Regions from separate parts of the Ornithinibacillus jepli genome, predicted to be linked through region 1. Evidence: predicted binding sites of a transcription regulator. Region 1 holds the regulator's gene; each other region holds the start of a gene.

Region 1 (3,294 bases):
TGTCCTGCTGATAAAACAAAACGATCCCTGTTAAACCATTTAGAATTCTTCGGATTATGGTTCATAAAATCTGTCCATAAAGTATATGCCATTGGAGCTGCCCCCATAGGCAATCCAGGATGACCAGAATTTGCTTTCTCAATAGCATCAATAGATAATGTACGGATTGCATTAATTGACATCTGTTCTATGTTGATTGACATAATTTCTACTCCTTTCCTTAAGTAACTAGCTATAAGTAATGACAGCCTACCATATTTCTAGTATTCCTTAATATAGCATTACTATGTCTAGTGTTTTTGGTTTCTTTCCTGCATATCACGAAGTTTTTTCGGTGTCACATCATTGCCTTTTGGATCAATAACTGTCATTGTTTTCAACTGATTTTTAAAGGAATTTCGTACATTTCCTAAATATTCTTCCCGTAATGTTTTCTGTTCTTTTTGTTCTTCCTTCGTCAATCCTTCAGCAGTTTTTGCCTTTTTAGCTAACGCATTAATTCGGTCAAGTTTATCTTGTGAAATCATATAGTAACCTCCTAGGTTCATATCATGAAAATATTAAAAAGCAAGAACATTGGATGCTCTTGCTTTTTAATATTACCTTTTCAGTTAATCTGAATCAATTATTTGGTATTCTTGATATCTTCGATGGATTGTAGCCTTCGATACTTCGTAACCCAGACCATTTAAGGTCTTTGCTATTTCACTGAACGTAAGGTTATTATTTCGTAATCGAATAATCTCTTCAATTGGCACTTCTTTCCGTTCTCTACCTGGTGATAAATGTTGATTAGTAAGGTTATGAGCAGGTTTATACCCATTAGCTATAGCCTTTTTCATTCCTCGCTTAATTTTTAAGTTATGTATCTTCCGTTGATACTCTTCAACAATCCCTACAATAGCCAGTACCATTGAATCAGATTCAGATAACTCAAGCTCCCCATCATGAATCGAACTAAAAATTTGGACGTTGAGTTTAGTTAGTTGATGAAATAAAGCTATTTTTGTATTGCCCCGGCCAAGTCTTGTCTCATCTTGAATTAAAAGAGCTTCTGCTTGTCCATTTTCAAATGACTCTAGCATATCAAAAACCCCATCACGTTCCACTTCATATCCACTTGCTCTTTCTTCTATGCACTTGATGACATTAAACTGATACCGATTAGCCAATTGAAGTAATTCTTCTTTTTGTCTAGCTAATGATGTCTCTTGAACTTTTTTATCTGTACTCACACGGCAGTAAATAATTACATTCAATTTATAATTCTCCTATTATGCACTAATTAATGAAAGGTATAAGAATCCTAATGTTAAAGCAAAACCAACAATATAAAATAAATCTGTCAAATTTACTTTACCAAACATTTCTCCATCATCCCTTCTTCTTTACATTACAAGAACCTCTGTTCGTATTTTTAGTATAACAGAACATACGCTCTTGTCAACAGTTTTTTTCGAACGAATGTTTGCTTTTTTTTCTTATCGATGATAAACTAGCAATAATAAATTATATGTGCGAGGTGTTTAATAGATGACTAAATTATCAACTAGACAACAAGCAATACTTGAATACATAAAAGAACAAGTCAAATTAAAGGGCTATCCACCATCTGTTCGAGAGATTGCTGAAGCAGTAGGCCTTGCCTCGAGCTCCACTGTTCATGGACACCTTTCTAGACTAGAAAGTAAAGGATTTATACGACGTGATCCTACTAAACCTAGAGCTATTGAAATACTAGATTTAGATGAGGAAAGTAATATTCCTAGAGACGAAGCTCGATATGCACCTGTCATTGGTAAAGTAACAGCTGGTATCCCGATAACTGCTGTTGAAAACATTGAAGAATTTGTACCAATTCCTAGTTCGACTGCAGGTCCAGATGAAAATCTATTTGTACTTGTAATTGATGGTGAGAGTATGATAGAGGCAGGTATTTTAGACGGTGATATGGTCATCGTCAAACAACAAAATACTGCTCAAAACGGTGATATTGTTGTAGCAATGACCGAAGATGACGAAGCAACTGTAAAACGATTTTTTAAAGAAAAGGATCATATTCGCTTGCAACCTGAAAATACTACGATGGAACCATTAATATATAAAAATGTATCCATACTCGGTAAAGTAGTTGGCTTGTATCGCCACATTCATTAATAAAGATATTTCCCCTATAAAATTAACTAACGCCTATTGCTCTCTTAAGCAATAGGCGTTAGTTCTAGTTATTTCAGTATAGTACTATTATTTGCAAACAAAACCGGTAAACTAAAGGGGTTGCCTTTAAATTACCGGTTTTTTATTATTAATAGTTAGTTAGATATTGATCTCTCTCCCAAGGATGGACGCTCGTTCTAAACATATCCCATTCTATCTCTTTTGCTTCAATATAGTGTTCAAATAAATGCTCACCAAGAGATTCCACGATTACTTCATCGTTTTTCAGTTCTTGTAATGCATCAATTAAAGATGATGGTAAATCTTTAATACCAACTTCATCGCGTTCTTCTTTTGACATAACATAGATGTTACGATCTACTGCAGGAGGCGGTGTTAAATTGTTACGGATTCCATCAAGACCCGCAGCTAATAATACTGATAATGCCATATAAGGATTAGCAGCTGGATCGACGCTTCTTGCTTCAACACGAGTACTTAGTCCACGAGAGTTCGGAATACGCATTAGACAGCTTCTATTAGCTGCTGACCATGCTACATAGCTTGGTGCTTCATAACCAGGTACTAGGCGTTTATAAGAGTTAACAGTAGGGTTTGTAACAGCTGTAAATCCAGTTGCATGTTTTACAATACCCGCAATAAATTGATAAGCAGTTTCGCTTAATTCTAAATCTCCACTCGGATTGTAAAATGCATTTTCATTACCTTTAAATAAAGACATATTTGTATGCATACCAGATCCGTTTACACCAAATAATGGTTTTGGCATAAATGTTGCATGTAGATTATGCTTTCTAGCAATTGTTTTAACTACTAGTTTAAATGTTTGGATATCATCAGCATGTTTTAATGCGTCGGAATATTTAAAGTCAATCTCGTGTTGCCCTGGAGCAACTTCATGGTGGGATGCTTCAATTTCAAAGCCCATTTCTTCTAATTCTAACACGATGTCACGACGGCAATTTTCTCCTAAATCAGTAGGAGCTAAGTCGAAATATCCACCATGGTCATTTAGTTCTAATGAAGGCTCTCCCTTTTCATCTAATTTGAATAGGAAAAATTCCGGTTCTGTTCCAATATTAAATGCATCAAAGCCTAATTCTTCCATTTTCTTCA
Region 2 (3,294 bases), on a different contig from region 1:
CCATTTGACCTAAAAACTGACGAGCGTATGCAGATAACGACTCTACATAACGTCTTTGCCCTTCAGCGTAAATCGTATCAAAGGCTAGCGACGATTTCCCGGAACCAGATAGACCTGTTACAACTACTAGTTTGTTTTTGGGTATCGATATATCAATATTTTTTAAATTGTGTGCCCGTGCACCTTTAATATCAATCATTTTACTTGGCATTTATTGGTCATCCTTCCGCTTTAAGTTCAAATAATATATCTCTAAGTTCCGCAGCCTTTTCAAAGTCAAGCGCTTTGGCAGCTTCTCGCATTTCTTTTTCCATACTTTCGATAACCTTTTCTCTTTCTTTCTTCGTAAGCTTTGCTAGACTCTTTGATTTTTCCTCATATTCTGCACCATCTTCAGAAGCAACGGTTGCTCGTATAATATCTCGAACGTCCTTCTTAATCGTTGTCGGCGTAATATTATGTTTTTCATTGTATTCCATTTGAATTTTACGTCGGCGTTCCGTCTCTTCAATCGCCTTTTGCATGGAATCCGTTATCTTATCCGCGTACATAATAACTTGGCCGTTCGCGTTACGTGCGGCACGTCCCATCGTCTGAATAAGGGACCGTTCTGAGCGTAAGAAACCTTCTTTGTCAGCATCTAAAATAGCCACTAATGAAACTTCCGGAATATCTAATCCTTCTCGTAGTAAATTAATTCCAATCAGAACATCAAATTTACCTACACGAAGGTCACGAATTACTTCAATTCGCTCTAATGTTTTAATTTCACTATGCAAGTAAGCAACTTTGATTCCTATTTCCTTTAGATAATCTGTTAAATCCTCAGACATTTTCTTCGTTAATGTAGTTACTAACACACGTTCATTTTTCGCTGTCCGAGCATTAATTTCAGCGATTAAGTCATCAATCTGTCCTTCAATTGGACGAACTTCTACTTTCGGATCGAGTAAACCAGTAGGTCGAATAATTTGCTCGGTCATTTGTGGTGTATGTTCTAGCTCATAAGGACCAGGTGTTGCAGAAACAAAAATAATTTGTTTTACTTTCTTATCAAATTCGTCAAACTTAAGTGGTCTGTTATCTAACGCCGAAGGTAAGCGGAAACCGTGGTCAACTAAAACTTGCTTACGAGCTTGGTCGCCATTATACATCCCACGAATTTGCGGCAACGTAACATGAGATTCATCCACAACTACTAAAAAGTCTTCAGGAAAATAATCTAATAAAGTATAAGGTGTTGCACCAGATTCTCGTAAAGTTAGATGTCTTGAATAGTTTTCGATTCCAGAGCAAAAACCCATCTCTCGCATCATTTCTAAATCATAATTTGTTCTTTGTTCTAAACGTTGTGCTTCTAATAATTTATTTTGACTACGAAGCTCTTCTAAGCGTTCTTCCAATTCCTTTTCAATGTTGGCAATAGCTAGCTTTAACTTTTCTTCACGTGTTACGAAGTGGGAAGCAGGAAATATTGCAACATGCTCTCTGTCTCCAATAATTTCACCAGTTAAAGCATCAACTTCTCGAATCCTATCAATTTCATCACCAAAAAATTCAATACGTAAACAGTGTTCTTCACGGGAAGCAGGAATAATCTCTACAGAATCACCACGAACACGGAACGTCCCGCGTTGGAAGTCGATATCATTTCGTGCATACTGTATATCTACTAAATCACGAAGGAGTTGGTCACGATCTTTTTCCATTCCCATGCGAAGGGATAGCACTTGTGCACTATATTCTTCAGGATTACCTAAGCCATATATACAAGAAACACTCGCCACAATTAATACATCATTACGCTCAAAAAGGGCAGAAGTAGCTGAGTGCCTTAATTTATCAATTTCATCATTAATACTGGCATCTTTTTCAATAAACGTATCGGTGGAAGGGACATATGCCTCTGGTTGATAATAATCATAATAGCTAACAAAATATTCTACAGCATTATTAGGAAAAAATTCCTTGAATTCACTATACAATTGACCTGCCAATGTTTTATTATGAGCAATGACTAAAGTCGGTCGATTTATTTCTTTTACTACATTAGATATAGTAAATGTCTTACCAGTACCTGTTGCTCCTAGCAATGTTTGATGGCGCTGACCAGCAAGCACCTTATCGACTAATTCTTGAATCGCTTTTGGTTGGTCTCCTTTTGGCTCGTATTTTGAAACTAATTCAAATTTATTATTTTCCATGTTCTCCCTCCATCCTTTAACCTACAAATAAGTGTACCATAATCTACCATATATTTTAACATAAATGCGAACGAACATTCGATTATTTTGTTATATATACATACTAACTATTTTATCCTTACTATTCAAGAAATTAGACAAAAGAAAAACAACTGCTAAAAGAACAGTTGAATTCTTGTTAGTTACATATACGTAACAAAATCTCAGATAAGGTTTTTTCCTCTAAATATTGATGATACAAGTGTAATTTTTCTTTATAAAGTCTTTGTTTATCTTTGTCCTGAAAGAAATCTTTTACTTGTTTCTCCATACTTAAAAATGGATTTAAAGGATTAATAACACCTAGATCTGTTAATTCCATTTCGTTTACCTTTTCTTGCCCTGGTAAAGCGTTGCAAGTAAAAATTGGAATCCGCTTCATCAAACATTCACTTATCGTTACTCCACCAGGCTTCGTTATTACCGCATCCACCTTATTATACCAACTATTCATTTCCTCTTTACTCTCCACATACTGAATAGGTTCAACATATGGATGGTTCCATTCTAGTAGATCATGATATAGTTTTTCATTTTGACCACAAAGGACAGTATATTTAATCTCAGGATGGGTTGGAATAATCTTTTCTATCGATCCTACACCTAAGCTCCCCCCTGTTATTAACACATGGAGCTTTTCACTACTCTTACTTTTACTATCGATTCGAAAGACAGGATGGACAGGAATTCCAGTAATTAAAATCCTATCTTCATTTACACCTAATTTTAATAAAAATTCTTTGACCGTAATAGAAGGAACTAAATGATAATCGATACCCTCAATTCCCCACACTCGATTGATAAAAAAATCGGTATAGACATTAACTGTTATAGCATGAAGTTTTCCTTTTTGCTTCAAAATGCTTGCTATGTTTGAAGGAAGGCAATGAGTATTAAAAAGAATTCTTGGTTCTGTTTCTTTCATTAATTTCTTGAAAAAGGATAGAAATATTGCTTCGTATAAAAGCTGCCTTGATCGCTTCGACTGATTCTTTACAGCTAATCGGTTATAGAGTAAGTCATATGCTTTAGGCAACATTTTAATCCAATT
Region 3 (3,294 bases), 210 kb from region 1:
AATAGCATTATACAGTTTTTCTTTCTCTGCATCCTTACTATACGTAAATAAATCAAGTTGCTTTACAATATTTTGTTTTTCCTCAATATCCTGCACCGTTACACCTAATAAACGTATCGGTTCTTGATTCCAATGATTTTCAAAAAGTTCAAATACTACTTTTAGAATATCTTCTTTCTTCTCAATATAATTAGGAAGCTTTTTGCTTCTAGTTATGGTTCTTCGGTCATGGTAACGAATAGATAATTGTACAGACCTTCCAGCTGCTTGCTTCCTTTTCATTCTTATCTCTACATTATCTGCCAATGCTGTTAATAGACCTCTTATTTCCACTATATCCGTAGTATCCGTAGGCAAGGTTTCAGAACTACCAATGCTTTTGAACTCATTTACTGCATCTGGATCAACCGGTCTTATGTCAATACCATTGGCGCGATTTTTTAAACGCTCTCCGTTAATGCCTAACAGTTGCTTCAGTTGATAAACATCCGCTTCCGCAAGATCACCAATAGTATCAATATCAATCGTATTTAGCTTTTCTGCTGTCTTCTTCCCTACTCCATACATCTCTCCTACTGGTAAAGGCCATAATTTTGCCGGTATGTCACGCTTCCTTAACACTGTAATTCCCATAGGCTTTTTCATATCAGAAGCCATCTTAGCTAAAAATTTATTAGGAGCAATACCAATGCTACAAGGTAAATCGAGCTCCTTCTTAATTTTCTGTTGTAATTCTTCTGCTAATCGTATTGTATTAGAAGGAGATGTTGCATCTGTCACATCCATATAACCTTCATCTATTGATACTGGTTCTACAAATGGTGTAATGGAATTTAAAATTTTAAACATCTCTCTTGATGCAAATCGATACCGTTCGAAGTTTGGGCGGATAACAATTAATTCTGGGCATAGTTTTTTAGCCTGCCAGATAGGCATAGTAGTTTTAACACCTTTTGCCCTAGCCTCATAATTACTTGTGATAATAATCCCTCTACGTTCTTCAGGGTTACCTGCCACTGCTAATGGTTTCCCCTTATACGATGGATTATAGGCCATTTCTACCGAGGCATAAAAGCTATTCATATCTAGGTGGAAAATTATCCGCGCTCTATTATACTTCATACGCTTTAACACCTTCCCGAACAATTGTTTCTACTTATATTATAGCATAGTTTAACGAGTCGTTGTCCCAAAAGCATTTTAGGTAACAGATAGCAGAATATCGCGCACCTAATTCGCTTTTGAAATAAATTTAACCCTTTTTTTTGTTATTTAAGTTCTATTTAGTGGATATTAAGAAACTATTATCTATCATAAGATTTTTCTCTATAAATAAAAAACATCAGAGAAACCAAAGCAATGGTCCCCCTAATGTTATTTATATATCGTTATCATGGTATTATTTTGCTACCTCTTTAATAATAGCAGTTACCAATTCAGTTACTTTCACTAATTCTTTGACTGGAATGCGTTCGTTAGTCGTATGAATCTCTTCATAACCAACTGCTAAATTAACAGTCGGGATTCCAAGTCCAGCAATTACGTTTGCATCACTGCCGCCACCGCTCTTTAGTAGATTACTTTCCCTTCCGATTGTTGCTGCAGCTCTTCTTGCTACTTCTACCACTTGGTCCCCTGCTTGTTGTTTAAATCCAGGGTACATGACTTTAATATCAACAACAGCTTCTCCGCCCATCTCTCTTGCAGTAGTTTCGTAAGCATCCTTCATAGCTGCAACTTGTGCTTCCATTTTTTCTAGTACAAGGGAACGGGCTTCGGCTAGTATTTCAACATGATCCACTACAATATTTGTTTGTTTTCCACCTTCGAATCGACCAATATTAGCAGTAGTTTCTTCATCAATACGTCCTAGAGGCATTTTTGCAATTGCTTTAGCTGCTATTGTAATTGCAGAAACTCCCTTTTCAGGTGCAACTCCAGCATGTGCGGTTTTCCCCTTAATGATTGTATTTATTTTTGCTTGAGTCGGAGCAGCAACAATAATATCTCCTACATTTCCATTACTGTCTAAAGCATATCCGAATTTTGCGTTAATCATAGAAGGCTCAAGAGCTTTTGCTCCTACTAGTCCCGACTCTTCTCCTACTGTAATAACAAATTGTACATCGCCATGTTCCAAATTATTTTCCTGTATTGTACGTATTGCTTCAAGCATTGCTGCTAGCCCTGCTTTATCATCTGCTCCAAGTATAGTTGTACCATCAGATACAATGTACCCATCCTTAATTGAAGGTTTAATTCCTTTACCAGGTACTACTGTATCCATATGGGATGTAAAATAAATCGGGTCAACGCCATCCTTCGTTCCTTTTAACGTGCAAATAAGATTATTAGCTCCGTGACCAGTTTTTTCTTTTGCATGGTCTTCTAAAACTTCTAATCCTAACTCTTGAAATTTCTTTTTCAACACTTCCGCTATTTCCGCTTCATAACCTGTCTCGGAATCCACTTGGACAAGTTCCATAAATTCATTCACTACTCTGTCTTTATTTACCATGTTGTCTAAACCTCCTAGTATTAAAGAGGAATATTGCCGTGTTTTTTTCTCGGGCGATCCTCTTTCTTATTTTGTAACATTTCTAACCCTTGGATTAGCTTCATTCGAGTTTCCCTAGGATCGATAACATCGTCAACCATACCTAATTTTGCTGCAACATATGGATTAGCGAACTTTTCTCGATATGTATTTATCTTTTCTTGACGTGTCTTTTCAGGGGCTGAACTAGCTGCAATCTCTTTGGCAAAAATTATATTCGCTGCTCCTTCTGGTCCCATAACCGCAATTTCTGCATTTGGCCATGCATAAACTAAATCTGCTCCAATTGACTTACTATTTAATGCAACATAAGCACCACCATAAGCTTTTCTTACAATAACCGTTAGCTTAGGAACAGTTGCTTCAGAATAAGCATATAATATTTTTGCTCCATGTCGTATGATACCACCATGCTCCTGTTTTATGCCAGGAAAGAACCCTGTTACATCTTCAAACGTTATAATTGGAATATTAAAACAATCACAAAAACGGATGAATCGAGCTGCCTTGTCACTAGAATCAATATCAAGTCCACCTGCAAGATGTTTCGGTTGGTTACAAACTAAACCTACTGTTTGTCCCCTCATTCTAGCAAATCCGACTACGATATTTTTTGCGAATTCTGATTGAATTTCATAAAAACTTTCCTCATCTACTACTTGCCTTATTACGCTTTTTATATCGTAAGGACGAGTGGAATCAAAAGGAACAATATCGACTAGTTCTGGTCGATAATC

Evidence for each region. Region 1 encodes LexA, which represses DNA repair genes until DNA is damaged. Its sites were predicted from a motif close to CGAACATATGTTCG; they were not measured.
Region 2: uvrB (excinuclease ABC subunit UvrB) is a predicted target of LexA. The motif match lies at 2,272-2,285, and genes of this name have one in related genera.
Region 3: AB1K81_RS06010 (DNA polymerase IV) is a predicted target of LexA. The motif match lies at 1,140-1,153, and genes of this name have one in related genera.

What each region holds. Positions count from the first base shown of each region.
Region 1 is NZ_JBFEGG010000001.1:942,319-945,612, reverse strand. Features, by position in the region: gene tkt (transketolase) at 1-203, opposite strand, end outside; gene AB1K81_RS04895 (DUF896 domain-containing protein) at 291-527, opposite strand; gene AB1K81_RS04890 (YneB family resolvase-like protein) at 612-1,259, opposite strand; gene lexA (transcriptional repressor LexA) at 1,534-2,157, shown strand; gene glnA (type I glutamate--ammonia ligase) at 2,306-3,294, opposite strand, start outside.
Region 2 is NZ_JBFEGG010000003.1:358,427-361,720, reverse strand. Features, by position in the region: gene uvrA (excinuclease ABC subunit UvrA) at 1-211, opposite strand, end outside; gene uvrB (excinuclease ABC subunit UvrB) at 219-2,204, opposite strand; gene AB1K81_RS13540 (MGDG synthase family glycosyltransferase) at 2,383-3,294, opposite strand, start outside.
Region 3 is NZ_JBFEGG010000001.1:1,155,733-1,159,026, forward strand. Features, by position in the region: gene AB1K81_RS06010 (DNA polymerase IV) at 1-1,122, opposite strand, end outside; gene AB1K81_RS06015 (M20/M25/M40 family metallo-hydrolase) at 1,400-2,518, opposite strand; gene AB1K81_RS06020 (acyl-CoA carboxylase subunit beta) at 2,539-3,294, opposite strand, start outside.